Regions from separate parts of the Hoeflea phototrophica DFL-43 genome, predicted to be linked through region 3. Evidence: predicted binding sites of a transcription regulator. Region 3 holds the regulator's gene; each other region holds the start of a gene.
What was found. The regulator PhoB, encoded in region 3, activates phosphate uptake and scavenging genes when phosphate is short. The targets are predictions, from matches to a motif close to TGTCATNNANCTGTCAT.
Positions count from the first base shown of each region.

Region 1: a site for PhoB is predicted at 3,013-3,029, ahead of phnC (phosphonate ABC transporter ATP-binding protein). Genes of this name have one in related genera too.
Region 2: a site for PhoB is predicted at 5,249-5,265, ahead of ugpB (sn-glycerol-3-phosphate ABC transporter substrate-binding protein UgpB). Genes of this name have one in related genera too.

Region 1 covers NZ_CM002917.1:2,908,785-2,919,427, forward strand. Annotated here, with positions in the region: gene phnE (phosphonate ABC transporter, permease protein PhnE) at 1-146, opposite strand, end outside; gene phnE (phosphonate ABC transporter, permease protein PhnE) at 148-1,020, opposite strand; gene phnD (phosphonate ABC transporter substrate-binding protein) at 1,089-1,994, opposite strand; gene phnC (phosphonate ABC transporter ATP-binding protein) at 2,087-2,938, opposite strand; cobalamin riboswitch at 3,119-3,315, shown strand; gene bluB (5,6-dimethylbenzimidazole synthase) at 3,366-4,046, shown strand; gene HPDFL43_RS13800 (DapH/DapD/GlmU-related protein) at 4,057-4,671, opposite strand; gene phnL (phosphonate C-P lyase system protein PhnL) at 4,668-5,375, opposite strand; gene phnK (phosphonate C-P lyase system protein PhnK) at 5,380-6,204, opposite strand; gene HPDFL43_RS13815 (alpha-D-ribose 1-methylphosphonate 5-phosphate C-P-lyase PhnJ) at 6,204-7,136, opposite strand; gene HPDFL43_RS13820 (carbon-phosphorus lyase complex subunit) at 7,133-8,257, opposite strand; gene phnH (phosphonate C-P lyase system protein PhnH) at 8,261-8,881, opposite strand; gene phnG (phosphonate C-P lyase system protein PhnG) at 8,881-9,363, opposite strand; gene phnF (phosphonate metabolism transcriptional regulator PhnF) at 9,451-10,236, shown strand; gene HPDFL43_RS13840 (UDP-2,3-diacylglucosamine diphosphatase) at 10,309-10,643, shown strand, end outside.
Region 2 covers NZ_CM002917.1:1,310,805-1,321,447, reverse strand. Annotated here, with positions in the region: gene HPDFL43_RS06120 (GMC family oxidoreductase) at 1-874, opposite strand, end outside; gene HPDFL43_RS06115 (sn-glycerol-3-phosphate import ATP-binding protein UgpC) at 1,032-2,054, opposite strand; gene ugpE (sn-glycerol-3-phosphate ABC transporter permease UgpE) at 2,061-2,897, opposite strand; gene ugpA (sn-glycerol-3-phosphate ABC transporter permease UgpA) at 2,906-3,787, opposite strand; gene ugpB (sn-glycerol-3-phosphate ABC transporter substrate-binding protein UgpB) at 3,851-5,161, opposite strand; gene HPDFL43_RS06095 (urate hydroxylase PuuD) at 5,461-6,699, shown strand; gene guaD (guanine deaminase) at 6,696-7,994, shown strand; gene uraH (hydroxyisourate hydrolase) at 8,192-8,569, opposite strand; gene HPDFL43_RS06080 (ureidoglycolate lyase) at 8,592-9,083, opposite strand; gene uraD (2-oxo-4-hydroxy-4-carboxy-5-ureidoimidazoline decarboxylase) at 9,084-9,587, opposite strand; gene puuE (allantoinase PuuE) at 9,584-10,507, opposite strand; gene HPDFL43_RS06065 (NAD(P)/FAD-dependent oxidoreductase) at 10,642-10,643, opposite strand, start outside.
Region 3 covers NZ_CM002917.1:578,077-588,719, forward strand. Annotated here, with positions in the region: gene pstA (phosphate ABC transporter permease PstA) at 1-1,229, shown strand, start outside; gene pstB (phosphate ABC transporter ATP-binding protein PstB) at 1,299-2,114, shown strand; gene phoU (phosphate signaling complex protein PhoU) at 2,173-2,895, shown strand; gene phoB (phosphate regulon transcriptional regulator PhoB) at 2,923-3,606, shown strand; gene HPDFL43_RS02765 (GcrA family cell cycle regulator) at 3,687-4,211, opposite strand; gene HPDFL43_RS02770 (aspartate aminotransferase family protein) at 4,701-5,888, shown strand; gene argF (ornithine carbamoyltransferase) at 5,903-6,826, shown strand; gene HPDFL43_RS02780 (Hsp33 family molecular chaperone) at 6,954-7,946, shown strand; gene HPDFL43_RS02785 (efflux RND transporter periplasmic adaptor subunit) at 8,044-9,447, shown strand; gene HPDFL43_RS02790 (efflux RND transporter permease subunit) at 9,444-10,643, shown strand, end outside.

The DNA.
Region 1 (10,643 bases), 2.1 Mb from region 3:
ATGTCGAAGGCGAAAAACACGTAGAACAGGTAAAGCAGGATGACGCCGGGCACGACAAAGGCCAGCTTTTGTTTGCGGCTGAATCCTCTGAGGACCTGATTGCGTAGGTCCTCGCCCGAAAGCAGGCCCGTATCGAGAGCGGTCATGTCAGTGTCCCTTGACGAGGCGGTTGCGGTAGTTGCTCGACACCTGGTCGAAGAAGACAATCGTGGCGAACAGGAGAATGAAGATCGCCACGACTTCGTCGTAGCGTCCCTGGCCCCATTGCATGGCGATCCGAAGATCGTGTCCGATGCCGCCCGACCCAACGAAGCCCAGAATTGCCGAGGCGCGAATGTTGATCTCGAAGCGCAGCAGCCCGTAGGAGAACCAGTTCGGCGCCACCTGAGGCAAGACTCCAAGCCACATCTTCTGGATCCAGCTTGCGCCGACCGATGACAACCCCTCGACCGGTTTCAGGTCGGCATTCTCCGAAACCTCAGAGAACAGTTTGCCAAGTGCGCCGGCGGTGTGAATGGCAATCGCGATCATCGCCGGAACCGGCCCGCCGCCAAGAATGAAGATCAGGACGAGCGCGATCACGATCTCCGGGATTGCGCGCATGCCGTCCATCAAGCGCCGAAACACCGGGATCATCCGGGGCCACAGCGCCAGCCCGCGGGTCGACAGCAGCGCCAGCACGATGGCGGCCGCAGCACCGATTAACGTCGAGACCGCCGCGATGTTGAGTGTTTCAATCAACGAAGGCAAAAATTCCAGCAGCAGTGCCGGAAGCAATGCCGATTTCTCAATTCCCTCGGCGACGACCTCGGAAGGAAATTGGAATATCTGGGATATGCCATCCCAGAACCCGCCGGCGTTGCGGGCATCCGCAAGCCTGAACCCGGAGACCAGAAGAGCAATGAAGACGATAAGCAAAATGCCGCCATACATCTGCTTCCGGCGGGTCATCTCCAGGTAGTTTTCGCGGATAGCCTTCGAAGCGGCCGAGCCGTCCTGCTGTGCAGTCATGTCGCTCATCGGCGGGCATCCTTCACGAATAGAAAGCGGGGAGCCGGATGGCTCCCCGCGACTGTTTGGCAAGAGCCTTAGTTGGTCTTGGCTTCACGAACGGCAACGATGGTCTCGTAGGCTTCGTGGGTGATCGGCTTGAAGCCTGCGGTCTCGCCAGCGGCGATGTTGTAGGCGCACTGCGCATCCTTTTCATGCATGGATCCGACGAGTTCGGTCACCGTGTCTTTGACGTCCTGCGGGAGTGCCTTGCGCAGCGTGACCGGGCCTTCCGGGATTGGCTTCGACTTCCAGATTTGGACGATCTCGTTCATGTCGACAAGACCGGAATCCGTGGCCTTGCGAAGAGCGCCGGAATTGTAGCCGTCTTCCCAGTTGCCCTGGCCGTCTGCCCAGGTGACGCCGGCGTCGATTTCACCATTGGCAACGGCAACGATGGTCTGCTCGTGGCCGCCGGTGAACTTGACTTCACCGAAGTAATCGCCGCTTTCCATGGAAGCGCCGGTTGCCTGCGGAATTTCGATCGAGGGAATGAGGTAGCCGGAGGTCGAGTTCGGGTCACCGAATCCGAAGGTCTTGCCCTTCATGTCGTCCAGCGAAGTGATGCCGCTCTCCTTGCGGGCAAAACCGATCGAATGATAGCTGAACGAGCCGTCGAGGTTGGTCTTGACCAGCACCGGTTCGACCGACTCGGGATCGGTCAGATAGGCCTTGGCGTAGGACGATGCGCCGAGCCAGGCCATGTCGATCGAACCGCCGAGCATGCCCTGGATCACGCCGTCATAGTCAGCGGGGGTAAACAGCTTGACAGGCACACCGAGGGCTTCCTCGGCATAGGCGCGCAGGCATTCGTTCGAAGTCAGGCGATCCTGGGCGTTCTCGCCGCCGAGGATACCGATGCGGAATTCGGTGATCGCGTCCTGTGCGAATGCGCTTGTGGACAGAAGTGCGGCAGTTGCCGCCACGAGGATTGTTTTCATCATAGGATTGTCTCCGTTCGAGGGTTGTTAGAAGGGGCAGGCGAAAGGGATGATGCCGGATTGCATTCGCTGGCCGGACTGACGAACCTTCCGGGTCAGGTTGTCTCCAGGACCACTTCGCCCGAAGCATTGGTTCGCGCCTTGACATCGGCGGGGCGGCCCTGGGCCCGCAGGCTCGTCGAGGTCATGGATTCGGATATTTCTTCGCCATCGGCGCCCGATCCGTAGATGGCGCGAACGGCTTCGGTGGTCAGCGCATCAGGCTTGCCGTCAAAGACCACCTTGCCCTGCGCCATCCCGATGATGCGCTCACAATAGTTGCGCGCGGTATCGAGCGTATGCAGGTTGGTCACCACCGTGATGCCTTCCTGCCTGTTGATGTCCCGCAGCGCGTCCATCACAATCTGCGCATTGAGCGGATCAAGCGATGCGATCGGCTCGTCGGCGAGGATCAGTTTCGGGGATTGCATCAGCGCACGGGCAATGGCGACACGCTGCTGCTGCCCGCCCGAAAGCGCCTCGGCGCGCTTCGGCGCATTCTCGGCGACTCCAAGCCGCTCAAGAATGGAGATCGCCCTCAGGATGTCTTCGCGGGGAAACAGGTTGAACATCGTCGAGAAAGTCGACCGCATGTTGAGCGTGCCATGCAGGACATTCGACACCACATCCAGCCGGGGAACCAGGTTGAACTGCTGAAAGATCATCGCGCAATCGCGCTGCCAGCTTCTGAGTTCACGGCCGCTCAGGGTCGAAACCACGCGTCCGGAGTGCGAAATCACTCCGTCGCTGACCCCTGTCAGCCGATTGATCATGCGCAGGAGCGTGGATTTTCCGGCGCCCGAGCGACCGATGATGCCAACCATCTGCCCCTCGGGAATGGACAGGCTAACAGCGTCGACTGCGGTGTTGACGCCAAAACGACGCGTCACTTCGGTCAACTCAAGCATAATCAATGTCCTTTGCGGCAATCCGGATTTAGCAGTTTCTGCAAGGTGGACTATCGGAGGCATGTGAAGCTGCGATGTCGGTTTGATGTCAGTTTTGTAACGATCCACAGAGCCCCTTCTTGATCGGGGGAAATCCTTGGAAATCGGGCATTTCCGGCCTTGCATCACGGCCCCGGCCATGCACCAATGAAGCAATCTGGTGTCCGCCAAAAGCGGGAGAATCGGGAATTCGGTGCAAGACCGGAACGTGCCCAACGCTGTAACGGGGATGGCAAGCGCAAAACGTCACTGGGACCCCCGGGCCACTGGGAAATCCGGGAAGGCGCGCCTGCCAAATGATCCGAAGTCAGAAGACCGGCCAGATGTCATAGCCTAGCAGCGCGTGGACGGCGTTGCCGGGTTTTCACGGATTGTTGGGGATCAAACAATGCCGAAGACATCTGGGCTGGCCAGAGCCGAGCCGTTCCTCGCCAGTGAACGCGACGCCGTTTACAAGGCCATTTTCACCCGACGCGATGTTCGCGACCAGTTTCTGCCCGAACCTGTTCCCGATGATGTCTTGAAGAGGCTGCTCGAGGCGGCCCATCACGCGCCTTCGGTCGGTTTCATGCAGCCATGGAACTTCATCACCATCCGCAGCCAGCCGGTGCGCAACAGAATTGCGGATGCATTTGGCCGCGCAAACGATGAGGCCGCCCGGATGTTCCCGGAAGAACGGCAATCAGACTACAAAGCTCTTAAGCTCGAGGGCATCCGCAAGGCGCCGCTCAACATCTGCATCACTTGCGACCGTGGACGAGGCGGCGACGTGATCCTGGGCAAGACCCACAATCCAAATATGGATCTCTACTCCACCGTCTGCGCGGTCCAGAACCTCTGGCTCGCAGCCCGCGTCGAGGGCATCGGCATGGGCTGGGTCAGCATCTTTCATGACGCCGATCTCAAAACCATCCTCGGCATCCCTGAGCGGATCGAGATCGTCGCCTATCTCTGCCTGGGCTATGTCGATGAGCTTTATGAGCGCCCCGAACTGCAGGTCAAAGGCTGGAACCGCCGGCTGCCGCTCGACGAGTTGATCTTCGAGGAAGGCTGGCGTGGAAAGACTTAAGGCAAGGGTTCTAGCCGCCGTGGCGCTCGAGGAACTCTTCGGCCGACAGTGCGCGAAAGTCCTTGAGCGCGGAATGCAGCTTGTCATGCTCCCAGTCCCACCAGGCAAGCGCATCAAGCCGGGAGGCGACGTCATCGGAAAAGCGTTGCCGGATCGTGCGGGCCGGAACGCCAACCGCAATGGCAAAGTCAGCCACATCCTTGGTGACCACCGCATTGGCGCCAATGCTTGCGCCATTGCCGATCGTCACCCCCGGCATCACCACCGCGCCATGACCAATCCATGTGTCATGACCGATGGTGATCCCCTGCCCGGCGCGCCAATCAAAGAACGCCTGATCGTCGCTCTCACCATCGAAATACCACGATGAGCGATAGCTGAAATGATGCAGCGAAGCCCGGTCCATCGGATGCATGCTCGCGTAAATCCGCACATGGCTGGCGATGTTGGCAAACTTGCCGATGGTCGCATAGGCGATCTGGGTGTTGTCGACGCAGTAGGAATAGTCGCCCATGGTCGAGTGCGACAGCGTACACCCGGCACCGACTTCGGTGTAGCGGCCAAGCGTCGAGTCCACGATCTTCGCTGTGGCGTGAACCAGCGGAGCTTCAGACAACTTGGTCATGCGGCAGATTTTCCGGCTGCGAATGCGGAAACGTCGATCACCTGGTCGGCGACCGCGTTGCGCACATCATAATCGTGGAAGATCCCCAGGAGCGCGGCACCTTCAGCCTTCTTGGCGGCAATCAATTCGATCACAACCTCGCGATTGGCCGCGTCCAGCGACGCTGTCGGCTCGTCGAGCAGCAGGACCGGATGGTCGGTGATGAAGCCGCGGGCAATGTTGACGCGCTGCTGCTCACCGCCGGAGAAGGTGGCCGGCGGCAACGACCAGAGCCGTTCGTGCAGGTTGAGCTGGGCAAACAGCACGCGCGCACGGTCGCGGGCCTCCTCGCGCGCCACGCCGCGCACCAGAAGCGGCTCGGCAGCGACATCCAGGGCGGACACCCGCGGGACCGCACGCAGGAACTGGCTGACATAGCCGATCGTATCGCGGCGGATCTCAAGCACCTTGCGTGGGCTGGCCGAGGCAATATCGACATGCTTGCCATTGTGCAGCACCAGAATCTGCCCGCCATCGCAGCCGTAATTTCCATAAAGCATCTTCAGGATCGAGCTCTTGCCCACACCTGAAGGTCCGCCAAGCACGGCGCAGGCCCCGGAGTTCATCGAGAAGGAGACATTGGCAACGACGGGCAGTTCAACACCACCGCGCATGTGCATGACGAAGGTCTTGTGAACCTCGGATGCAATCAGAAGGGAGGTCATCGGCTTACACCTGAAGAATGGAGGAAACGAGAAGCTGCGTGTAGGGCGCGCGCGGGTCATCAAGCACCCGGTCGGTCAGGCCTGCTTCGATCACCCGGCCATCCTTCATCACGATCATCCGGTCCGACAGGAGCCGTGCCACAGCGAGATCGTGGGTGACCACCACCACGGCGAGCCCCAGATCGGAAACCAGCCCTCGCAACAGATCAAGCAGCCGCGCCTGCACTGAAACATCGAGCCCGCCGGTCGGCTCATCCATGAAAACGAGCCGCGGATTGGTGACCAGATTGCGGGCGATCTGCAGCCGCTGGCGCATGCCGCCGGAGAAAGCGCGCGGCTGGTCATCGACCCGGTCCGCATTGATCTCGACCCGCTCGAGCCACTCGATCGCAGCTCCGCGGATGTTGCCGTAATGCCGGTCCCCGATCGCCATCAGCCGTTCGCCGACATTGGCGCCGGCCGAGACCGTCATCCTCAGGCCATCAATCGGATTCTGGTGGACAAAGCCCCAGTCGGTGCGCATCAAAAAACGCCGCTCGGCCTCCGCCATCTTGTAGATGTCGGCACTTGCGCCATCGCGCATGCGGTAGTTCACCGTGCCGCAGGTGGGCGTCAGCCGCGAGGAAATGCAATTGAGAAGCGTGGTCTTGCCAGAGCCGGATTCGCCAACAATCGCCAGCACCTCGCCCGGCCAGAGATCGAAACTCACATCGGCGCAGCCGATCCGGTCGCCATAGACCCGGGTGATGCCGTCGACCGACAGCAATGGCTGGTCCGCTGTGGCAGCCGCCACAGTGTCGTGATCATCATAAAAATCTGCCATCGCCATCACAGGCTCTCCTTCCGGCTATCAGCGTCATCGGCCGGGAGCTCACTGCCCAGCATCACCCCGCGGTGGCCTTCGGCTCTGCGGCTCTCGCAATGATCGGTGTCCGAACACACGAACATCCGGCCGCCCTTGTCGTCGAGGACAACCTCGTCGAGATAGACCTGTTCTGCCCCGCACAACGCGCAGGGTTGCTCGAACTCTTGAATTTCGAACGGATGGTCCTCGAAATCCAGGCTCACCACATCGGTGTGCGGCGGGATCGCATAGATCCGTTTTTCCCGGCCTGCGCCGAACAGCTGCAACGCTTGCGAGCGGTGCATTTTCGGATTGTCGAATTTCGGCGTTGGCGAGGGATCCATCACATAACGCCCCTCGACCTTCACCGGATAGGCGTAAGTTGTGGCGATATGGCCGTTGCGGGCAATGTCCTCATAAAGCTTCACATGCATGAGGCCATACTCCTCGAGCGCATGCATCTTGCGGGTCTCGGTTTCGCGCGGCTCAAGGAAGCGCAAGGGTTCCGGGATGGGAACCTGGTAGACAAGAACCTGACCTTCGGCGAGCGGCGTTTCGGGAATCCGGTGCCTTGTCTGGATGATCGAAGCTTCCGTTGTAGTGGTCGTCGTCGCCACACCGGCGGTCTTGGCAAAAAAGGCCCGGATCGAGACAGCATTGGTGGTGTCGTCGGCACCCTGGTCGATCACCTTGAGCACGTCTTCGGAACCGATGATCGAGGCTGTAACCTGAACACCCCCCGTCCCCCAGCCATAGGGCATCGGCATCTCACGGCTGGCGAATGGAACCTGGTAGCCGGGGATCGCGATGCCCTTGAGGATCGCGCGGCGGATCATCCGCTTGGTCTGCTCATCCAGATAGGCGAAATTGTAGCTCGCCAACCCCTGACCAGACGTCTGTGTGAGTTGCGCGTTCATTCCGCTGCCTCCATGGTGTCATCGGTGGATGCGGTGGCATCGTCTGAAGCGTTGCTTGCAAAATGCTCGGCACGCATGCGGCGCACCAGATCGAGTTCCGCCTGGAAGTCGACATAATGCGGCAGCTTGAGATGTTCGACGAAGCCGGTCGCCTGCACATTGTCGCAATGCGACAGCACAAATTCTTCGTCCTGGGCCGGTGCGATGATGTCCTCGCCGAGTTCGGATGCCCGCAGAGCCCGGTCGCACAGCGACATCGCCATCGCCTTGCGCTCGGCCTGACCGAACACCAGACCATAGCCGCGGGTGAACTGCGGCGGCACCTTGGCCGAGCCCTTGAACTGGTTGACCATCTGGCATTCCGTCAACTTCACCCTGCCGATTGTGACCGCGAAGCCAAGCTCCGGGATCATCATCTCTACATCGACTTCGCCAATGCGGATCTCACCGGCAAAGGGGTGGCTGCGCGCATAGCCGCGCTGGGTCGAATAGGCGAGTGCGAGCAGAAAGCCTTCGTCGCCGCGGGCCAATGTCTGCAGCCGCGCGTCGCGCCCCATCGGATACTCGGTTGGGGTGCGAGTGATGTCCGCAACGTGAGAAGAATTGTCGGCAACCGGATCATCTTCAATCAGCCCCTCGTCGCCAAGAATATCGGACACGCGGACAATCTTTTCGCCTGTGTCAGGCCCCGTTTCGGGTCCATCGATCGGCTCGTCTGCGGCCAGATCCGGATCGAGCAGCCGGTGCGTGTAGTCGAAGGTCGGCCCAAGCAATTGTCCGCCCGGCAGGTCCTTGTAGATTGCAGAAACCCGGCGTTCGACCAGCATGTTTCCGGTATCAACCGGCTCGGAATGGCCGAACCGCGGCAAAGTGGTCCGGTAGGCACGCAACAGGAACACGGCTTCGATCAGATCGCCCCGCGCCTGCTTGATCGCAAGGGCGGCGAGTTCTGGGTCGTAGAGCGAGCCCTCGGCCATGACCCGGTCGACCGCAAGCGACAATTGCCCGGCGATCTGCGCAAGGGTCAGCGCCGGAACGCTTCGATCCCCGCGCCGCCGGTCGGCCAGCAGACGATGTGCATTGGTGATGGCGGCTTCCCCGCCCTTGACGGCAACATACATGGCTCAAGCCTCCGGCATGATCAGACGGGCGCTGCGCGGCAGAGCGGCAACGCCATCGGGAGCGGCAAGGATCAGATCCACACCGCGCGGGAAAGCAGCACGGTTGGCGCGCCACTGCGCAGCAAAATGCTGCGGCATCGGATCCGGCGCGAGAGTGCTCTGACCGTCGATACCCGGACCTTCAAGCACCAGCTGCGGGCCTTTTGTCAGCGTCTCGACCTGAAGGATCAGCGTTGTCGAGCGATCGGGATATTCCTGCGTCCCCAATGCAAACCCATTGAGTGAGGACAGTCTCTGCGGCGCAGCCACCAGCGCAAATGCAGCCTCGGACTGGTAAGGCGTCGTGGGCGCCCCGGTGTGAAACACCACCCAGTCCCGCACCATGCCTGTTTTCGCCATCGATGGATCGAGCCAGACCGTTGTGTCGGCATCCGCGAGAGCGCAAATCACGGCGCCTGCCACGGGACCCAGAGGGGGCGGCGGCGCGGTGAATTCGGGAAAGTGATGCACGGTGCCAGGCCGGGCCATCGCATCCATCACGGCGCGGAAGACCTGCTGTGAGGCCTGCACAGGATCGCTGAAACCGCCATCATAGGCGGAGGCTTTTTCGACAACATCGACCATCAGTCTTCTCCCCTGACCATCGTGAAGAAATTGACCTTTGTCGCAGCCGTTTCGGTGCGCATATTGGCATCCGATGCCAGTGCCAAAGCCTCAAGCGGCGCGACAATTCCGGTTTCGATCGCGTCCGCATGGCCTGGATCGAGCGCCAGTGCGTCAATCACCGCGACCAGTTGCGCCTTGCGTGCATCGCGTCCGGCAATCATCGCGTGGCCCACATGGCCCGATCCAACGCGAACGGTCACCCGCGTCGCGGAAACCTCTCCGGCATGAAACGGCTGACCGCTGCCACCGATCCGCCCCTGCAGAGCAATCAGCCCGATCTCAGGGCCGCGCAACAATTCGACGGACGGATCGAGCCCGGTCGCCTTCCAATGCGCCAGCAATGCATTGGCCGGCGCTTTGGCAAGCACCGAAAGCCGCCGCTTGCGCGCCGATATCTCCGCCTCGACGGATTGTTCCGGCCCAGGTTCCGCAAAACCCATCTGTTTCTCCTTAATTTGTCTATTTATCTAGACAACTATATGATTTAAGATACACATAAATGGTGGATATGACGAGCCTGTGACAGGATGGGAAAAACAGCTGTGAACACACTTGAGCGAAGAACCGGAATTGCACTGTGGCGCCAGGTCGCGGATCAGATCCGGCAGGGCGTGATCACCGGGCTCCAGGCCAACGATCGCTTGCCGCCGGAAGCAGAACTCGCCGCCCGTTTCGGGGTCAACCGCCACACCGTGCGATCGGCCATCGCCGCACTTGAAAAAGAGGGCATTGTCCGCGCCGAACAGGGCCGTGGCACCTTTCTCAACGACCGCAAGCGCCTGCGGTATCCGATCGGCCAACGCACACGGTTTTCCTCGGGGCTCCAGAGCCAGGCACGAACCCGCTCGGGAAAACTGATATCGAGCCAGACCTGCCCTGCTCCGTTGAAGGTCTCCGAAGCTCTCGCACTGGCAAGCGGGGCCGAGGTTGTCCGGCTTGAGACCGTGTCCTCTGCCGACGGAGTGCCTGTCTCAGCCGCCACATCATGGTTTGAGGCTGCACGGTTTGCCGAGATCGCGGAAATCTATGGACAGACAGGATCCATCACCGCGAGCCTGGCGCTGCTTGGGGTCGCCGATTACACCCGGAAATCCACTGGAATACAGGCGCGGCATGCCAGCAAGGAAGACCTTGATCTGCTCGCCCTTTCACCGGGCGCGATCGTGCTTTTGACCGAGGCAGTCGACATTGACGCCGAGGCAAAACCGGTCCTCTTCGGCCAATCGAGATTTGCGGCAGACCGCGTTGAACTGGCTATCGAGAATACGGTTTCCCCACCTCCACAGGCCGCATCCAAGGAAGAAATGGCATGAGCCATCGTTCTGGCCTTCACAGCAACCGTCACAAAACTGAAAAACGCGCGTCACAAAACTGAAAACGGAATCGTGTCTAAGCCTGCCCGCAAGACGATTGCTCAAGGCACAGGCCGAACCGTGACACAATCCTACCGCACCATCTTCCTTTCCGACGTCCATCTCGGCACGCCCGATTGCCAGGCGGATCTGCTGATAGACTTCCTGCGCGAGCATGACGCGCCGACAATTTATCTCGTCGGCGACATCATCGATTGCTGGCGGATGAAGCGCAAAGGCTTCTACTGGCCGCAATCCCACAACGATGTGGTCCAGAAACTCCTGCGCAAGGCGCGCAAGGGCACGCGTATTGTTTATGTCCCGGGCAATCACGATGAGTTGCTGCGCGACTATCAGGGCATCCATTT
Region 2 (10,643 bases), 730 kb from region 3:
GAAGGTTGCGCCCGACATTCGAATTGTCGAGACGGACCTCTATGCCAAGGCTCTTGAGATGCTCGGCTGGCCCAATCCCGGAAAGCTGCAGCAGTTGCGGGGAATTCACCGAGCCGCCGCTCATGATCACCTCGCGTCCCGCAGTCACTGTGACGGTCTGGCCGCTCCGTTTGTAAGTCACGCCGGTCACGCGATTGCCATCGAAGGCGAGACCGGTCACATGCGCGCCGGTGATCACCCGCAGGTTCGGACGTTTCATCGCAGGACGCAGGAAGGCGCGGGCGGCGGAAAGCCGGCGTCCCTTGTGGATGGTGAATTCAAGCAGGCCGACGCCATCCTGGCTTTCGCTGTTGAAATCGGGATTGAGCGGCAGGCCGATGGCGTGGGCGGCCTCGAACCATTTGCGGGTCAAGGGATGGACGGTCTTGCCGGGCACGAAGAGATTGAGCGGGCCGGTGCGCCCGCGATGGCTGTCGTCACCGATGACGGCGCATTCGACGGCGCGAAACGCGTCCCACATCTCATCAGAGCCCCAGCCGGGATTTCCAGCATCGCGCCAATCGTCGAAATCGGCGCGGTGGCCGCGCATCCAGACCATGGCATTGATCGAGGAGGAACCGCCGAGCACCCGGCCACGCGGCCAGTGATCGACATTGCCCGCCAGACCCGGGTCCGGCTCGGCGCGGTACATCCAGTTGACCTTGGGGTCGAAGAAGGTCTTGCCGTAGCCAAGCGGCATCTGCACGAAAAAGCGGCGGTCATCGCCACCGGCCTCAAGCACCAGAACCTTGTAGCGGCCGCTGGCCGAAAGCCGCTCGGCCAAGACGCAGCCTGATGATCCGGCGCCGATGATGATGAAGTCCGGATTGTCCATGCGGGGTCTGCCTTGGCGAACGCACATTCACGGCAGTCCGAGCTCAGCGCCGCAGCACTCGCCCTCCTCCGTCAGTCAAATCGTTGTCACAAAACATCGGTCGTTTCAACACGCAGAAACGACCGGATCTTGATCAATTGCGAAGGTTTAAGACGTTTCAGACTTTGGTGCGGCGCCCGGCGGCATCGAAGGCCATGATGCGCGCGGGATCGATCCCAAGGCCGATACGTGTGCCGTCCGCCGGAAGCTTGATCCCACCATCGATGCGGACCACCAGCTTGTCACCCGCCGCCGTGACACCATGGACAAGCGTTTCCGCCCCGAGCGGCTCACAGAAGGCAACATCATAGTCGATAAGCCCTTCACCGGGCGCGACCAGCTCAATGTGCTCCGGCCTCACACCGATCACTGCACCAGGCTCCAGCGGTCCGCGGCCCGGGCGGATGTCGTGCGAAAGCACATTCATGGGCGGCGAACCGATGAAGCCTGCGACAAACAGCGTCGCCGGATTGGCATAGACATCGAGCGGTGCGCCGATCTGTTCGGCGACGCCACCGTTCATCACGATCATCCGGTCAGCCAAGGTCATCGCCTCGACCTGGTCATGGGTGACGTAAAGCGCGGTGACCCCGAGCTTGCGCTGCAACGCCTTGATCTCAAGCCGCATCTGCACGCGCAGCTTGGCATCGAGATTGGACAGCGGCTCGTCAAACAGGAAGACTGCGGGCTTGCGCACAATGGCCCGGCCCATGGCAACACGCTGACGCTGACCACCGGAGAGCTGGCGCGGCTTGCGATCGAGATAGGGCGCCAGTTCGAGCATGCGTGCCGCCTCGGCCACGCGGGACTGGATCTCCGGTTTCGGCACATTGGCGATCTTGAGGCCATAGGCCATGTTGTCGAAGACGCTCATATGCGGATAGAGCGCATAGTTCTGGAACACCATGGCGATGTCGCGCTCGCGCGGCTCGAGCTTGTTGACGACCCGGTCTCCGATATGGATGTCGCCCGAGGTGATGGTTTCCAGACCCGCGACCATGCGCAACAGAGTGGACTTGCCGCAGCCCGAGGGGCCGACGATAACGATGAATTCGCCATCGGCAATATCGGCATCAATGCCGTGAATGACCTCAGTCCGGCCGTAGCTTTTGCGGATCGCTTCAAGTTTGATTTCAGCCATGGGAACTCATTTCTCGCTTTCGACCAGGCCCTTGACGAAGAGCCTCTGCATGCCGATCACGACCAGCACAGGTGGCAGCATCGCCAACATGGCAGTTGCCATGATGACCGGCCACTCGACCGTCTGATCGCCCGTTGGCAGCATCTGCTTGATGCCCATGATCACGGTGTTCATGGAAGGATCGGTGGTGATCAGCAACGGCCAGAGATACTGGTTCCAGCCGTAGATGAAGAGGATGACAAAGAGTGCCGCGATGTTGGTGCGCGACATCGGCAGCAAGATATCGAAGAAGAAGCGCATCGGCCCTGCGCCATCAACGCGGGCGGCTTCGGTCAACTCGTCCGGAATGGTCATGAACAATTGCCGGAACAGGAAGGTGGCCGTGGCGGAGGCAATCAACGGCAGGATCAATCCGGTGTAGCTGTTGAGCAGCCCGAGATTGGCCACAACCTCGTAAGTTGGCACGATGCGCACCTCGACCGGAAGCATCAGGGTCAGGAAGATCAGCCAGAAAAAGATCATCCGAAACCGGAAGCGGAAATAGACGATGGCATAGGCGGAGAGCAGGGAAATGACGATCTTTCCGATTGTGATCCCCAGCGCCATGACCATGGAATTGAACAGCATTTGCCAGACCGGCGCATTGCCCCCGGTGACCAGCGCCTCGAAGTAATTGTCAAAGAAATGCGGCCCCGGAAGCATCGGCATTGGCGGGCGGACCAGATCAGCCTGGGTGACGGTTGAGGCAACAAAGGCAATCCAGATCGGGAAACAGATCACTGCCACACCGAGGATCAGCCCTGCATGGGTGAACCAGGTTCCGATGCCGCGCTTTTCGACCATGCCGCTCATCAGTAATGCACCCTGCGCTCGATGAAGCGGAACTGAACCACCGTGAGAATGCCGACCAGCACCAGAAGGACGACCGACTGGGCGGCTGAGGAGCCCAGATCCTGACCGACGAAGCCATCGGCAAAAACCTTGTAGACAAGGATCGTGGTCGATTGTTGCGGCCCGCCCTGGGTGATGGTGTGAATGACACCGAATGTATCGAAGAAGGCGTAGATCACATTGACCACCAGCAGGAAGAAGGTGGTCGGCGACAACAGCGGAAAGATGATGGTCCAGAACCGGCGGGCAAAGCTGGCGCCATCAATCGCGGCGGCCTCGATCACACTTTTCGGGATCGCCTGCAACCCTGCCAGGAAGAACAGGAAGTTGTAGCTGATCTGCTTCCAGGCCGAGGCTGCCACGACCAGCGCCATGGCCTGTCCGCCATCCAGATTGTGGTTCCAGTCATAGCCGAACTGGGACAAGCTCCAGGCGACAATGCCGGTGAACGGGTTGAACATAAACAGCCACAGCACGCCGGCAATCGCCGGGGCCACGGCATAGGGCCAGATCAGCAGCGTCCGATAGGTGCCCGAGCCCTTGATGACGCGGTCTGCGAGAACCGCCAGCCACAGGGCGAAGCACATTGCCGACACTGTCACCAGCACCGAAAAGACGGCGGTGGTGAAGAACGATTCACGGTAGAAACGGTTGCCGAAAAGATACTCGAAATTGCCGAAACCCACGAACTGGGTTTTGAGACCGAACGGGTCCGGGATAAAGGCTGATTGGTAGATCGCCTGCCCTGCCGGCCAGAAGAAGAACACAAAGGTGACCAGCAACTGGGGCGCGACCAGAAGATAGGGCAGCCAACGGTTGTCGAATACGACGCGCTTTTCCATGGAACACCGACCGGGGAATAAGGGGCCGGCGGAGCCATCAAAGGCTCCGCCGGTTCATTGGTCTTAGCGGTTGGCCTGCTCGAAACGGCGGAGCAGCTCATCGCCGCGTACGGCAGCTGAGTCGAGCGCTTCCTTTGCGGTCTTCGAGCCATTCCACACACCCTCCAGCTCTTCATCGATGATGCCGCGGATCTGGTCAAAGCTGCCCAGACGCAAGCCCTTGGAGTTTGCGGTCGGAGCCTTGCCTGTCATCTGGATGATGGCGATATCCGTGCCGGGGTTCTCATCATAGAAGCCCGAAGCCTTGGTGGCTTCATAAGCGGCCATGGTGATTGGCAGGTAGCCGGTGTCCTGATGCCATTTGGCCTGGATGTCAGAACTCGACAGGAAGTTGAAGAAGGCTGCAACGCCCTTGTACTCTTCCGGGGTCTGGCCTTCCATGACCCAGAGAGACGCCCCACCGATGATGGTGTTCTGCGGTGCGCCGTCGACTTCACTCCAGTAAGGCAACGGCCGGATGGCAAAGTCGAAAGTGGCTTCATTCTTCACGCCTGCATAACCGGCGGAGGATTCGGTGAACAGACCGCACTCCCCGGCGCGGAAGGTCGCGCCGCCTTCATTGCGGCGGCCCGAATAGATGAACTTGCCATCCTTCGCCCACTGACCGAAGGTTTCGATGTGCTTGACCTGAACGTCGCCATTCAGTGCCAGTTCAGTATCCAGACCGGCAAAGCCGTTGTCCTTCGTGGCAAAGGGCACATTGTGATAGGCGGAGAGGTTCTCCAGATGAACCCAGCTTTGCCAGGCGGTCGTCATCGGGCATTTGGAACCCGACGCCTTGAGCGCATCGAGCGCGGTTCCGACCTTGTCCCAGGTCGACAGATCCATTTCCGGATCAAGACCTGCGGCTGTTAGAGCATCCTTGTTGACGTAAAGCACCGGGGTCGATGAGTTGTAGGGCAACGACAACATCTCGCCGTCGGTGGTGGTGTAGTATCCAGTGACGGCTGCGAGATAGGCTGACTGGTCAAACGGCAGACCTGATTCGGCCATCACTTCATAGACCGGCTTGATGGCGCCCTTGGCGGCCATCATCGTGGCGGTGCCGACTTCAAAAACCTGAAGAATGTCAGGCTGTTCACCGGCGCGGAACGCGGCGATGCCTGCATTGAGGGTTTCGGAGTAATTGCCCTTGCTGGTGGCGACCACAACATAGTCGCTCTGCGACGCGTTGAACTTCGAAACCTGTTCATCGAGCAACTCTCCGAGTCGTCCCGAGAAGGCATGCCAGAAATCAATCTGGGTTGCGGCGGTAGCCGGTGCGACACCAGCCATCAGAGCGGCGAAAACGCCGGCAGCGATAAACTTCTTCATTTGATAATCCTCCCTTGCAGGGAAACGCGTGAAAACGAACGCATCCCGAAAGAGATACGTAGCGTCTGGCCTTTTATCCGGCAACAGAAAACAGGTTTGTGACAGGAGCTGTGGAAAAACGAAAGGCAGATGAATTCATGCGAACCGGCGCACCCATGCCTTCGATTATCAGGAAAAACCCGGAACTGATTCATCCGTGTGAAAGTGCCCGCGGGCTTTTCATTCCGCCTGGCATTGCGCATCATGTGCACTGCAAAAAATGCTGCAACAAAGTGCGAGGGGCACCAATGTCCGAGTTTCTGTATGAGTATCCCTTGGTGTGGGAATGGCTCAGCTTCGCCGTGCGCTGGCTGCATGTGATCACCGCCATTGCATGGATCGGCTCGTCGTTTTATTTCATCGCGCTTGATCTGGGCCTGGTGCAGCGGCCAGGCCTGCCTGCAGGTGCCTATGGCGAGGAATGGCAGGTACATGGCGGCGGGTTCTACCATATCCAGAAATATCTGGTCGCGCCCGAGCGGTTGCCCGAGCACCTGACCTGGTTCAAGTGGGAGAGCTACGCCACCTGGCTGTCGGGCTTTGCGCTGCTGTGCGTGGTCTATTATGCCGGTGCCGAACTCTATCTGATCGACACCAATGTGCTCGACGTCTCCGCACCGGTGGCGATCGGCATTTCGCTGGCTTCGATCGTGCTCGGATGGATCATCTATGATGTGCTGTGCAAATCCCCCATCGGGAAGAGCACGACGGGGCTGATGGTGGTGCTGTTTGGCGTGCTGGTCGCCATGGCATGGGGCTACACCCAGGTCTTCACCGGCCGCGCGGCACTTCTGCATCTGGGCGCGTTCACCGCCACGATCATGAGCGCCAATGTGGCGATGATCATCATCCCCAACCAGAAGGTGGTTGTCGCCGATCTCAAGGCCGGACGGACGCCGGATCCGAAATATGGCCGTATCGCCAAGCAGCGCTCGCTGCACAACAACTACCTCACCCTGCCGGTGATCTTCCTGATGCTGTCGAACCATTATCCGCTGGCCTTCGCCACGCCGTACAACTGGCTGATCGCCTCGCTGGTGTTCCTGATGGGCGTGACCATCCGGCACTGGTTCAACACCGTTCACGCGCGCAAGGGCAAGCCGCACTGGACCTGGGCCGCCACGGCTGCCCTGTTCATTGCGGTAATGTGGCTTTCGAGCCTGCCGCGCAGCGATGAAGCGATTGAAGAGTCGGCGCTCGCGCCGGTGCATCAGCAGTTCATCGACAACGCGCATTTTCAGGCCGTCAGCGAGACCATCATGGGACGTTGCTCGATGTGCCACGCGGCGGAGCCGTTCTGGGACGGCATTGCCCACGCACCGAAAGACGTGAAGCTCGAGACAGAGGCCGACATCGCCCGCCATGCGCGCGAGATCTATCTGCAGGCAGGACGAAGCCATGCGATGCCGCCGGGCAACATCACCTATATCGAGCCCGAGGAACGCCGCCTGATCGTGGCCTGGTACGAATCCGCTGTGGCCGGGGCGGCGGACCAATGACCATGCGGCTGCTGCGTGGCCGGACCTTGAGCTTTGTGTCACGGCCACAGGCACGCGATGACCATCAGAGCTATGTCTATGAGGAAGACGGCGCGCTGCTGATCGCTTATGGCAAGATCATTGCCGCAGGCACCTATGATAGCGTCATCGGCCAGGCATCTGACGGTGTCGAAACTATCGACCACCGCCCGCATCTCTTGATGCCCGGGTTCATTGATCCGCACATCCATTTCCCGCAGATGCAGGTGACGGCGAGCTATGCCGCCAATCTGCTTGAATGGCTCAACACCTACACCTTCGTCGAGGAACAGCGCTTCGCCGATGAGGCTCATGCGAAGCGTCTGGCAAAGCTGTTCTTTGACGAATTGCTGCGTCAGGGCACGACCACGGCCGTTGCCTACTGCTCGGTGCACAAGGGCTCGGCCGACGCCTATTTCGCGGAAGCAGCGCGGCGCAACCTGCTGATGGTCGGCGGCAAGGTGATGATGGACCGCAATGCCCCCGATGCGCTCACAGACACCGCGCAATCAAGCTATGACGACACCAAGGCGGTGATCGCTGAATGGCATGGCCAGGCCCGCAATCATGTGGCGATCACACCACGCTTCGCCATCACCTCGACGCCAGCGCAGCTCGAAGCCGCAGGCACGCTGGCGCGCGAACATCCCGATCTCCTGATCCAGACCCACCTGTCGGAAAATGACGCCGAGATCGCCTACACGCTCGAACTCTACCCCGAAGCCAAGGACTATACCGATGTCTACGCGCGCTACGGGCTGCTGACCGGCAAGATGCTGCTCGGGCACGCCATCCATCTTTCGGACCGCGAGATGGGCGCGATTGCGGAAGCCGGGGCGATTGCCGTGCATTGCCCGACATCCAATCTGTTTCTCGGCTCGGGCCTGTTTGATCTCAAACGCCTCAAGGCGCATGGCGTGCGCACGGCGATCGCCACCGATATTGGCGGCGGCTCAAGCTACTCGATGCTCCGGACGCTCGATGAAGCCTACAAGATCCAGCAATTGCGCGGCCACCGGGTGCCGCCGATCGAGAGTTTCTGGCAGGTGACGCGCGGCAATGCCGAAGCTCTGGGACTGACAGACCGCATCGGCACGCTGGAGCCAGGCAGTGACGCCGACATCATTGCGCTTGATGCATCAGCCACGCCGGCGATGGACATCAGGATGGAGACCGTCACGCGGCTGGAGGAGGAGTTGTTCCTGCTGCAGACGCTGGGCGATGACCGGTCGGTGCGGGCGGTCTACGTCGCAGGCGAACCGGTTTCGGTTGATTGAGCAGGAACCGGACAACCGTCACATTTCCGTCTTAACTGTTTGTTAAACACCATCCTGCAAGCTGTAAGTCAGCAGCGGCTTTTTAAAGGGTCGCTTATAAGTCGCGTGAGCACGGATGTACTGCCACGCGGCTTTCGCTTTTTCCGGACCATGGCTCTTCTTCTACACGCTGCGGCAAGGCACACCACGTCTGGCCGTCAGCTGCCGCGATAGGTGGAATAGGCATAGGCCGAGATCAGCAGCGGCACATGATAATGCGCGCTCGTGTCCGCGATGCCGAAGCGGATCGGGATCACATCGAGAAATGCCGGATCAGGCAACGTCTCACCGGTACCGCGCAGATAATCCCCGGCATGAAACACCAGTTCGTAGACCCCACCCGCAAGATCAGGGCCCGCAAGCAGCGGACCGTCAACACGTCCATCGGAATTGGTTCTCACGGTCTTGATCAATCGGTGGTTCTGGCCCTCGACCCGCACCAGTTCGATCACCAATTTGGCCGCGGGGCAGCCACGCGCGGTGTCAAGCACATGGGTGGTCAGTCGGCCTCCTGTGGGAAGCGGTTGGGCGGCCATCGGCGTCTCCTCCTTTTTGTCTTCAGGGTTCAGTGATCACATAAGGGGCGGGATAGCCAATCTCCTCGAGATTGTCGCCCTCACCTTCCCTGTCCATCACCAGAAACTGGCTCGGCTCACCAACCGCGATCAGCGGATGATGCCAGATGTTTCGACCATACTGCAAACCAGTGTTGCCTGGCACCCGGAATGCGCGCGGCTCGCCCGGTCTGCCGTCGTCATCGAGGGCAACAACGGCAATCCAAGTCCGGTTTGTGACCGGGAAAAAGGCCTGGCTGCCGAGCGGATGCCGCTCCATCATCGTGATCCTGTAAGGAAAGACGCGCGGCTGACCGCGAAACAGCGACAGGATGGTGCGTCCGCCTTCGGCTTCGGTATCGGCCATGGCCAGCGCATGAAAGCGCTCGGTGGTGCCCTCATTGATCATCCGCTTTTCGGCGAGATCCTTGTCCAGCACAACGCCAAACGGAGCGAAATCTGCCGGCGTCAGTTGTTCGAGCTTGAGCTCTTGCATCTATGCGCTCTCCTGCGGCAACAGCGCCGCAATGCGCAGACCAGCAATCCGCTCCACCTGCGCGCAGGCGGTCGCAAACTCGGTGTTCACGTCATTGGCGACGCGCGCTTCAAAGGCCTTGAGTATGTCGTCCTTGCCGAGCCCCTTGACCGCAATGATGAACGGAAAGCCAAGGTCATGCATGTAGCGCTCGTTCAATTCGGTGAAACGGGCATGCTCATCTGCGCTCAGCCGGTCGAGCCCGGCGCCAGCCTGTTCCGCGGTCGATTCTGCGGTCAGCTCGCCGTCGATGGCAAGCTTTCCGGCCAGATCCGGGTGTGCCCGGAGGACACCAAGGCGCTCTTCCCGGCTGGCTGCGCGGAACTCGGCGCACAGTGCCTCATGGAGCGCGTCTGCCATCAAAGGCGCAGCAATTCGGCCGTGATCATAGGCGCGCTCGGCGATCCAGGGGGAATGTTCGAACACACCACCATAGAGCCGGACAAATTCACCACGTTCAATCATGCACCCGTCCCCGGATGGTGATGGGCATGCCAATGATTGGCGATGTCGATGCGGCGTGTGACCCAGGCCTTGTCGTGGGAGCCGACATAATCGAGGAACCGCGCCAGCGCCGCCGCCCGTCCGGGACGCCCAACAAGCCGGCAGTGCAGCCCGATCGACATCATCTTCGGACTGCCAGCCGCGCCTTCCGCCATCAGCACGTCGAACGTGTCCTTGAGATAGGTGAAGAACTGATCGCCGGAATTGAAGCCCTGCGGGGTGGCAAAGCGCATGTCGTTGGCGTCAAGCGTGTAGGGCACAACAAGGTGCGGACCTTTGGGACCCTCTACCCAATAGGGCAGCTCATCGGCGTAGGAATCGGCTGAATAGGCAAAACCACCCTCCTCCATCACCAGACGCAAGGTGTTGACCGAGGGCTTGCCCTGGTAGATGCCGAGAGGTCGCGAGCCGGTGACTTCGGTGTGAATTCGAACGCATTCGGCGATGTGCCGGCGTTCTTCCGCTTCCGGGAAATCCTTGTACTCGAGCCAGCGCAGGCCGTGACTGGCGATCTCCCAGTCCGCTTCCTTCATCGCCGCCACGGCTTCCGGATTGCGCTGCATGGCGAGCGCCACGCCATAGACCGTGACCGGCATGTTGCGCTCGGTGAACAGCCGCCAGAGCCGCCAGAACCCGGCGCGGGACCCGTATTCATAGAGCGATTCCATGTTCATGCTGCGCTGGCCCGGCCAGGGCTGAGCGCCAACGATCTCGGAGAGCAGGGACTCGGACGCCGGATCGCCATCCAGGATGCAGCTTTCACCACCTTCTTCATAATTGACGACGAATTGCACCGCGCAATGGGCGCCTGAGGGCCATTTCGGATCCGGCGGGGTGCGTCCGTAGCCGATCAGGTCGCGGGGGTAGTCTGACTGATACATGTCTTGGTCCATTGTTTGAAATGCCGCGTCCGGGCGCCGGTGCAGCGAGGCAATCACAGCCACAACGCTATCATCCGGGACGCAGATGTCGAGTGGCGCGCTTTGAAGAAAAACCGCAAGCTGTTGCGCCTGTTTC
Region 3 (10,643 bases):
CCGTGATATTCGGCCTGCTTGCCCTCGTCGGTCTCATGGCGTCCATCTTGTCGAATGGTCTGTCCTCTTTCAACCAGACCTACATCTCGCTGGACGTCTATCTTGACCCGGCGAAGCTGGACAAGAATGGCAATCGCGCGCCGGAGGATCTGAAGAAGATCACCACCTTCACCATCCAGCCGCTCATAAAGACGGCCATGCAGGATATGATGCAAGAGCGTGGATTTGCCGCCGAAGGCGTCAACGCCAAGGAGGCGGCAGCGCTGGTGTCCAAGGAAGCTCCGGCTGACCTGCGCCGCTTTGTTCTGGCCAACCCGGATCAGATCGGTGAGACCATTTCCTTTGATCTTCTCGCGTCCGGCCGCATCGATGGCTACTTCAAGGGGCGGGTGACGATGGAAAGCGCCGCGCTCGACCGGAATATCTCGCCTGAACAGCTGGTCCTTGCCGATAGGCTGAAAGATGCCGGCATCATGGATTTGCGCTTCAATTGGTCGTTTTTCACTGCACCCGACGCGTCTGATACGCGGCCTGAAGCCGCCGGTCTTGGTGTGGCGATCCTCGGATCGGCCTACATGATGCTGATTGTGCTGGCGCTGTCACTGCCCATTGGTGTCGCCGCTTCGATTTATCTCGAGGAGTTTGCGCCGAAGAACCGTTGGACCGATCTGATCGAGGTGAACATTGCTAACCTCGCGGCTGTTCCCTCGATTGTGTTCGGTATCCTCGGACTGGCGCTGTTCATCAACTTTATCGGCCTTCCTCAGTCAGCCCCGGTGGTTGGCGCCCTGGTGCTCACGCTAATGACATTGCCAACGATCATCATCGCCACGCGCGCCGCGCTCAAGGCGGTCCCGCCGTCGATCCGCGATGCCGCGCTGGGTATCGGGGCCTCGAAAATGCAGGCGATCTTCCACCATGTGCTGCCGCTCGCAGCCCCTGGCATCTTGACCGGCGCAATCATTGGCCTGGCCCAGGCGCTCGGTGAAACGGCACCGCTGCTCCTGATCGGAATGGTGGCCTTTGTTCGCGAATATCCCGGCGCGCCGCCTGAGGGGTTCTTCGACCCGGCATCAGCGCTTCCGGTTCAAGTCTACAACTGGACCCAGCGTGGTGACCCGGCTTTTATCGAGCGCGCATCTGGTGCAATCATCGTGCTGCTGGTGTTCCTGGTCATCATGAATGCTGTTGCCATTCTGCTTCGCCGTCGCTTCGAACGCCGATGGTAGGCGCTGGAAGGACATCAGGCTACAATCAATAGGGTTCGAAGGATCCGGAACGGATAAAGGAACATGGAGATGAACATCATGTCTGAAGCGGCGACGGAAGACGCGGTCAACGCATCGGTTGACAATCCTGTCATCAAGATGCGTGGAAATGACGTTAGCGTTTTCTATGGCGAGAAGCAGGCTCTTTTCGATGTCAATCTCGACATCCGGCAGAACAGCGTGACCGCCTTGATCGGTCCGTCCGGCTGCGGCAAGTCCACTTTCCTGCGTTGTCTCAACCGCATGAACGACACCATTGATATTTGCCGGGTCACTGGCGACATCACACTCGACAGTGAAAACATCTATGCCCCGATGATTGACGTGGTCGAACTGCGGGCGCGCGTCGGTATGGTGTTTCAGAAACCCAATCCGTTTCCCAAGTCGATTTATGAGAACATCGTCTACGGACCACGCATCCATGGCCAGGTTTCGACCCGCGCAGAGATGGACGAGATTGTCGAGCGCAGCCTGATCAAGGCTGGGCTGTTCGAAGAGGTCAAGGACCGCCTTCACGAAGCAGGGACCGGTCTTTCAGGTGGTCAGCAACAGCGGCTTTGTATCGCGCGCGCCATTGCGGTCAGCCCGGAAGTGATCCTGATGGACGAGCCTTGTTCAGCGCTTGATCCGATTGCCACGGCAAAGGTCGAGGAACTGATCGACGAGCTTCGTGTCAACTACACCATTGTCATCGTCACCCACTCGATGCAGCAGGCCGCACGTGTGTCACAGCGCACGGCCATGTTCCACCTTGGCAAGCTGATCGAAGAAGGTCCGACCGACAAGATGTTCACCAAGCCCGATGAAAAGCTGACCCAGGACTACATCACTGGGCGGTTTGGCTAAATCACGGCTTCTTGCGACTGCCGGTCACGTCGCAACATTTGGATTGAAGGATCAAGCAATGCCCGATGCACATACCGTCTCGGCCTATGATGATGACCTGCGCTTTCTCAACCGCCGCCTTTCCGAGATGGGCGGCATCGCCGAGCGCATGGTCGCCGATGCTGTTGCCGCCTTGGTCAACGCGGATTCGGCCACCGCACAGCGGGTGATCTCCGAGGACCTGCTGCTCGACAATGGCGAACGCGAAATCTACGACAAGGCAGTTCTGGTGATTGCAAAGCGCCAGCCAATGGCGTCCGACCTGCGTGAAATCATTGGTTCCATCCGGATCGCCTCGGATCTCGAACGGGTCGGTGATCTGGGAAAGAACATCGCCAAGCGGGTGATCGCGGTGCACACCATGGCGCAGCCGCGCAAGCTGGTGCGCGGACTGGAGCACCTGGCCGAACTGGCGCTGACGCAGCTCAAGGAAGTGCTTGATGCCTTCTCGACGCGCTCGCCGGATCTGGCCAATTCGATCCGTGAACGCGACGAGGAAATCGACGCGATCTACACCTCGCTTTTCCGGGAGCTTCTCACATACATGATGGAAGATCCGCGCAACATCACGGCCTGCACGCATCTGCTGTTTTGTGCCAAGAACATCGAGCGAATTGGCGATCACGCCACCAACATCGCTGAAACCGTGTATTACGTGGCCACTGGCGAACAGCTTGCTGGCGACCGGCCGAAAGACGACGACTCCGCCAGCGTGATTGCGCCCGAGCCGGGCGCGGCGTAGTTTCAGGGAGATCATCAAGCAATGGCGATGAGTCCCAGAATAACCGTGGTGGAAGACGAAGAGGCTCTCTCCGTCCTGCTGCAGTACAATCTGGAAGCTGAGGGCTACGAGGTCGATGCCGTCTTGCGCGGTGATGAAGCCGAGATCCACTTGCAGGAACGCGTGCCTGATCTTCTGATCCTTGACTGGATGCTACCTGGCATTTCCGGCATCGAGCTTTGCCGCCGCCTGCGCGCGCGGCCGGAGACGGAGCGTCTGCCGATCATCATGCTGACGGCGCGTGGCGAGGAAAGCGAGCGTGTCCGCGGTCTTGCCACCGGCGCTGATGACTATGTGGTGAAACCGTTCTCGACGCCGGAATTGCTGGCAAGGGTGCGCGCAATGTTGCGGCGCGCGAGCCCAGAGGTGATCTCCAGCCTGCTCAAGGTCGGTGATATCGAGCTTGATCGCGAGACCCACAGAGTCCGCCGCCGTGCCCGTGACATCAAGCTTGGACCCACCGAATTCAGGCTTCTGGAATTCCTGATGAGTTCGCCAGGCCGTGTTTATTCACGCGCGCAGCTGCTCGATGGTGTCTGGGGACATGATGTCTATGTCGATGAGCGCACGGTGGATGTGCATGTCGGCCGTCTGCGCAAGGCTGTCAATCTTTCCGGAATGCGCGACATCATCCGCACGGTCCGTGGCGCTGGCTACTCGATTGAAGCCTGATCAAGGCATGATCCAGTTTGCAAAATGAAAAAGCCCGGATCATTTGATCCGGGCTTTTGCTCGTTTTCAACCGATCTGGTTCAGCGGGCCCGCCTGCGCTCGCTTGATGGCTGGAACGCCAGTTTGGCGTGATAGCTGCAATAGGGCGAGGCATCGCCTGAGTCATTGCCGCAGAAGTGAAAGTCTTCGAGCAATGGATCGCCGATCGGCCATTTGCAGGTCCGCTCCGAAAGCTCCACCAGAGTGAGCCTGCGCGAAATCGGTACCACAACGTCTTCCATCGGCCTGGTGTCGAGGTCTTCCACAGCCACCGCTTCGACGTCCTGCTTGAGAGCCGCTCCGCCGCTGGAACGGCTGACTGTACGTGTTGTCTGCGCTGCGTTCCGGCCAGCATAAGCTGGCGCCCGCGGTGCTGCAGTGGTGCGTTTGGTGCGAACCGAAGACTGTCCACCGCTCTTGGCGCGGCCTGGAAGGTTGAGCCGGTGCACTTTGCCGATCACCGCATTGCGGCTTACGCCGCCGAGTTGCGCCGCAATCTGGCTTGCGCTGAGCCCGTCCGCCCAGAGTTTCGTGAGTTTTTCAACTCGTTCATCAGTCCAGTTCATGCCACTCTCTCCATTTACCCCGTGTCTTGGGATGGCAGAATCCCTCTTCGCTGCTCCGGATGGCCGGAGCTGTAGCACTCGGTTACATTGAGGAAATTAGTGTCCGCCGCGAACGTCTAATTCGTAGGCTCAACGTAGAGCTACGCAGACTCGGTTACAAGAGTCAGCGGATTCCAGGTGATTCGTTTTTTTGGTTTTCCCCAACTTACCGGCAGCGCAGCACCACAGTCGGGTTCGGATCTGCGGTGTGGTGACCGGTTCGAGTTTTGGCAGCCAGCGGAATGCTAAAACACCTGCCACACCGTCGTAACACTACGGGAAACCGCAGTCTCATTGACAGCACACAGTGAATTGTAAATAGTGCGCCTGCCGCCCCGGAAGGGCGGCGTTTTGGTTTTCCGGCAAGGTTTTTGACGGTCCTTCTGGCACACGCCATCATCAAGTTCCGGCATTCACAATTCCGGCCGGGTTCATATGGGAGACGGGCGCATGGCTGACGCCAAGCCGCTTTACGAAACATATAGCCGCTCACCCATCGTGTTTGAGCGCGGGCATGGCGTTTGGCTGGAGACACCGGCGGGCGAACGCTATCTCGATTTTGCCGGAGGCATAGCGGTCACCTCGCTTGGCCACACTCATCCGCATCTGGTCGAGGCGCTGAAATCCCAGGCCGACAAGCTTTGGCACCTTTCCAATCTGCAGGAAATTCCCGATCAGACCCGGCTCGCCGAGCGTTTGACCGAGGCGACCTTTGCCGACAAGGTGTTCTTCACCAATTCGGGTGCGGAAGCACTGGAATGCGCGATCAAGACAGCGCGGCGGCATTTCTATGTAAATGGCCAGCCGCAGCGTTATCGCATCATCACCATTGAAGGCGCCTTTCATGGCCGCACGCTGGCCACCATCGCCGCCGGCGGCCAGGCAAAATACCTCGAGGGCTTCGGCCCCAAGGTTGAAGGCTTCGATCAGGTTCCGTTCGGCGATCACGAGGCAATCAAGGCCGCGATCAATGACGAAACCGCTGCCATTCTGGTTGAGCCCGTGCAGGGAGAGGGCGGCATTCGCCCGCTGCCAAAGGAATGCCTGCGCGGTCTGCGGGACCTGTGCGACGAGCACGGTATTCTGCTGATCCTGGATGAGGTTCAATCCGGCGTTGGCCGCACAGGAATGCTGTTTGCCCATGAATGGGCAGGCATCACACCAGACATCATGGCCGTGGCCAAGGGCATTGGCGGCGGCTTCCCCTTCGGTGCTTGCCTGGCAACGGCCGAGGCGGCGGACGGCATGACGCTGGGCACCCATGGCACCACCTATGGCGGAAATCCGCTGGCCATGGCTGTTGGCAACGCCGTGCTCGATGTGGTGCTTGAGGACAGTTTCCTTACCCATGTCAACGATGTCACGCTGGTGTTGCGCCAGGGCCTCGCCTCTCTCAAGGACCGCTATCCGGACCTGATTGAAGACATCCGCGGCATCGGGCTTCTGACCGGCATCAAATGCGCCAAGTCCAATGCGGATCTGGTCACGGCGATGCGCAACGAGCATTTGCTAGCGGTGCCGGCGGGTGACAATGTCGTGCGGCTCTTGCCACCGTTGATCGTGTCTGTCGAGGAAGTCCGCGAAGCGCTCCACAGGATCGAGGCGGCGCTCGAAATGCTATCTCCCAAATCCAGCTGACTGGACCCTTTATCATGACTGAGACCACAGCCGCCGCGCCCCGGCATTTCCTTGATCTTTCTGCTGTCAGCGCCGCAGAACTGCGCGCCATGATTGATGCAGCACGTGCCGCCAAATCCTCCTCGGGCGGTGATCGTCCGCTTGCAGGCAAGATGCTGGCGATGATCTTCGAAAAACCGTCCACCCGTACCCGCGTGTCGTTTGATGTCGGCATGCGTCAATTGGGCGGCGAGACCCTGTTCCTGTCCGGCACCGAGATGCAGCTTGGCCGTGCAGAAACCATTGCCGATACCGCCAAGGTGCTCTCGCGCTATGTCGACATCATCATGATCCGCACCATGGATCACGAGCGCATGCTGGAACTGGCCGAACATGCCACCGTGCCGGTGATCAACGCGCTGACCGATGACACACATCCCTGCCAGATCATGGCCGATATCCTGACCTTTGAGGAACATCGTGGCCCGATCAAGGGCAAGACCCTGGCATGGACAGGCGATGGCAACAATGTGCTGCACTCGCTGGTCGAAGGCGCGGGACGTTTCGGCTATCGCATGCAGATCGCCACACCGGAGGGGTCCGAGCCTGACATGAGATTTGTCGATTGGGCACGGGCTCAGGGTGCCGAGATTGATCTCAGCGCCGATCCGGAGCGTGCCGCCAGCGGTGCGGATTGCATCATTACCGACACCTGGGTGTCGATGAATCAGGAGCACAAGGCGCGTGGCCACAATGTCTTCCTGCCCTACCAGGTCAATGAAGACTTGATGGCCAAGGCCAACAAGGACGCGCTGTTCATGCATTGCCTGCCCGCCCACCGCGGCGAGGAAGTCACCAACGAGGTCATGGATGGACCGCAATCGGTGGTGTTCGATGAGGCGGAAAACCGTTTGCATGCCCAAAAGGCAATCATGCGCTGGTGCATGGGCGCTTTGTAGCGGCGCTGTGTTGAGCCTCTGGCGGATCGCCGGGCGAATGCCTACATAGGCCGTTTGGAATTCGGCCAAACACCCGGGCACGGACCGCGTGCCACCGGAGAATTGTGCCAAACAGTCGGGAATGAACATGGAAACCGAAATCCGTACCCTCGGAGAGCCGGGCTTCGCCGGAGATGACAGTGTGCTGCCGTTCGAAGTCGATGGCCTGGATGTGCGCGGCCGCATTGTTCAGCTTGGCCCGATGATCGACACCATTCTGGGCCGGCACGCCTATCCCGAGCCGGTTGCACGATTGCTTGCCGAAGCCATCGCCTTGACGGTGCTGCTTGGTACATCGCTTAAATTCGAAGGCAAGCTGATCATTCAGACCAAGGGTGACGGACCCGTTGATCTGCTGGTCGCTGATTTCAGCACGCCGGGTGATCTTCGCGCCTATGCCCGCTTTGATGGCGAGCGGCTCCAGGCGGCGCAAGAGGCAGGCATGATCACTCCGGCTGAGCTGCTGGGCAATGGCGTGCTGGCCTTCACCATCGACCAGGGCGCCTATATGCAGCGCTATCAGGGCATCGTCGAGATGAATGGAGAGTCTCTGGAGGCGATGGCGGAGACCTATTTCCGCCAGTCCGAGCAGATCCCCACCCTTGTCCGCCTGTCGGTAGCCGAACTGTTTGACCGGGATGCCGAGGGCAACCCGCGCCAAAGCTGGCGCGCCGGCGGCATTGTGGTGCAGTTCCTGCCGCAAGCACCCGACCGCATGCGCCTGCCCGACCTTCCAGGCGGCGATGCGCCGGAGGGTGTGGAGGACTTCTACCATCACGAGGACGACAGCTGGTCGGAAGCCAAGGCGCTCGTCGCCACGGTTGATGCCGGCGAACTGACCGACCCGGAAGTGGGTGCCGAACGCCTGCTCTATCGTCTTTTTCATGAGCGTGGCGCGCGGGTCTACCCGCCGGTGCCGGTGTTTGACCGCTGCAGTTGTTCGCGTGAGCGGCTTGGTGAGGTCCTGCGCGGTTTCTCCGCCGAGGAACTTACCGACAGTGTGGAAGACGGCGCAATCACCGTGCAGTGCGAATTCTGCTCGACCGCTTACAAGTTCGACCCCGACGAATTCGGCGGCTGAAGCCGGAGGATTGCACCCGCAAGCCGCAATATGACAAAACTTTAATTTGCCATGTCCAGTCTTTACGTTACCTCTTTGAAGGCAACGGAGGCTGGAAATGCTCGACAGGGCGGACAATCGCGATAAACACCTGACTGCCGGGCAGCCGGCGGGGGGTGAGACTCGTCGTCGTGGTTTTCTGCGACCAATCGCGCAGATGGCGCTGATGGCGTTGGTCCTCGCTGGCGGCTGGGCCGGCATGCAGTACCTGGCGAATTCGCGGATCGACCCGGTCCGCAAGCCTTTCACACCATTGGTCTATACGGTTGACACCACATCCGCGGTGTTGGCTGACAACCGGCCGGTGATCAGGCTCTATGGCCAGGTCGACACCGGCCGCAGCGTCGAACTGCGTGCAGGGGTGAGCGGCGATGTGGTCGAAATTCATCCTGATCTTGTCGCCGGGCGCCGGGTTGCTGCCGGAACTGTCTTGTTGCGCATCGATCCGTTTCTCTATGAAGGCGCGCTTGTTGAAGCCCGCGCCAATCTTGCCTCGGCACGAGCGGCAATTGCCGAAATGAACGCCCGCCTGGCCTCCGAACGCGAGCAGCTGCAAGCAGCGCAATCCCAGCTGGACCTCGCCAAATCTGATCTTGAACGGGCCCTGTCGCTGGCAGGTTCGGGCACTTTGACCGACAAGCAGGTCGACGACCGCAGGCTGATCCTTTCCCAGCGCGACCAGGCCGTCAGTCAGCGTCGCAACAACATTCTCATCACCGAAGCCCAGCGCGCCCAGCAGGAAGCCAACGCCTCGCGGCTGGAATGGAAAGTACGCGAAGCACAGCGCAAGCTTGAAGATACGGCGGTGATGGCCCCCTTTGATGGCGTGATCTCCGATGAGAGCATCGAAGCAGGGCGAACGGTCAACGCAAATGAAATGGTCGCCTCCATCTATGATGACACTGCGCTTGAAGCACGCTTCACTCTGACCAACGCCCAATATGGCCGGATGGCGACCGGCGATGACCCGCTGCTTGGACGCAAGGTTAAAGTGAGCTGGAGCGTGGGCGGCGCGGATTATGTCTGGCCGGCGACCATCGACCGGATCGGCGCACGTGTGGCTGCAGAGCGGGGCGGTGTCGAGGTTTTCGCTCGTATTGAAGCAGCCGGCAATCCTGTGCAGTTGCGGCCCGGGGCCTTTGTTGCGCTTACCGTGCCGGATCGTATCTGGCGTTCCACATTTCGTCTGCCCGAAACCGCGATCCGATCTTCCGACCACGTCTTCGTGGTCGTGGATGGCGCATTGGTGCGCCGTGATGTTCAGCTGATTGCCTGGGATGGCGAAGATGCCATCATTCAAGGTGACCTTGCAGATGGGGAAGAGGTGCTGGTCACCCGGCTGACCGAAGCCTCGGAAGGCGTAAAAGTCCGCAAGCCCACCCAAACGGACGCTCCAGGCGAGACCGCTGCGGAGCCGGCGTCTCCGGCGCTACCAGGTCAAACGATGGACTCCGGCCAATGAGCGCTGCCGGCCTTCCGGGCGGGGGCATTCTGGGCAACGGCGGATTGGTCGCAACCTTTGTGCGTCATCCCAACGCCGCCAATCTGCTCATGGTGTTGATGATCCTGTTCGGTGCGTTTTCAATTGCCCGCATCAACACCCAGTTCTTCCCCACCATTGACCGTCCTGCGATCACCATCGCCATCACCTGGTCTGGTGCCAGCGCCGAGGATGTCGAGACCAACATTCTTGCGTTGGTCGAGCCTGAGGTGCGCTACATCTCCGGCGTGGATGAGATGACCTCGACCGCGGCCGAGGGGTCGGCCTCCATACGCCTCGAGTTCACCGAAAGCACCGACATGTCTCAGGCCATGACGGATGTTGAAACTGCAGTCAAAGCAGTCAACAACCTGCCCGAGGATTCCGAGGAGCCGACCATTACCCGTGCGGTGTTCTTTGATTCCGTGGCGCGTCTTGCGGTTTTTGGCGCCGCAGATGAATCGGTCAAACGCGCCTGGGCCAAACGCATGCGCGATGATTTGATCGATCGCGGCATCGACAAGATCGATTTTACCGGATTGCGCGATGCCGAGATCCGCATCGAGGTGCCCGAGATCGAGTTGAGGCGGCTTGATACCACCATTTCGGAGGTCTCCAGGTCGATCGCCGCCAACAGCCGCGACTTGCCGTCGGGCACAGTGGAAGGCACCGTCGACCGGCAACTGCGCACAATCGCCGATGCGCAGGGCGCACGCGAGCTTTCGCATGTCGAGGTCAAGTCCTTTGCGGGTGGCGAAAAGGTTCTGCTCGGGGACATTGCCGAAATCGACGACGGCTTTGATCCGGATGCAACCCGGGGGCTGGCCGGCGGATCCACCGCGATCGAGCTGGATGTCCGCCGGGCGCCGACCGCCGATACACTTCAGACCGCCGCGATCCTGTCAGCCTATATCGACGAAATCACACCGCAGCTGCCGCCGGGCGTCGAGATCGCCACCTATGAAGTGGCCGCTGACGCGCTCTCCGCCCGGATCTGGCTTCTGGTCAAGAACGGGCTTGGCGGGCTGCTCGTGGTTGTTGCGATCCTGTTCGTGTTTCTCAATGCCCGCATCGCTTTCTGGGTCGCTGCCGGCATCCCCGTTGCGATGCTCGCCACCATCGGCTTCATGTATATCAGCGGCCAGACGATAAATATGATCTCGCTGTTCTCGCTGATT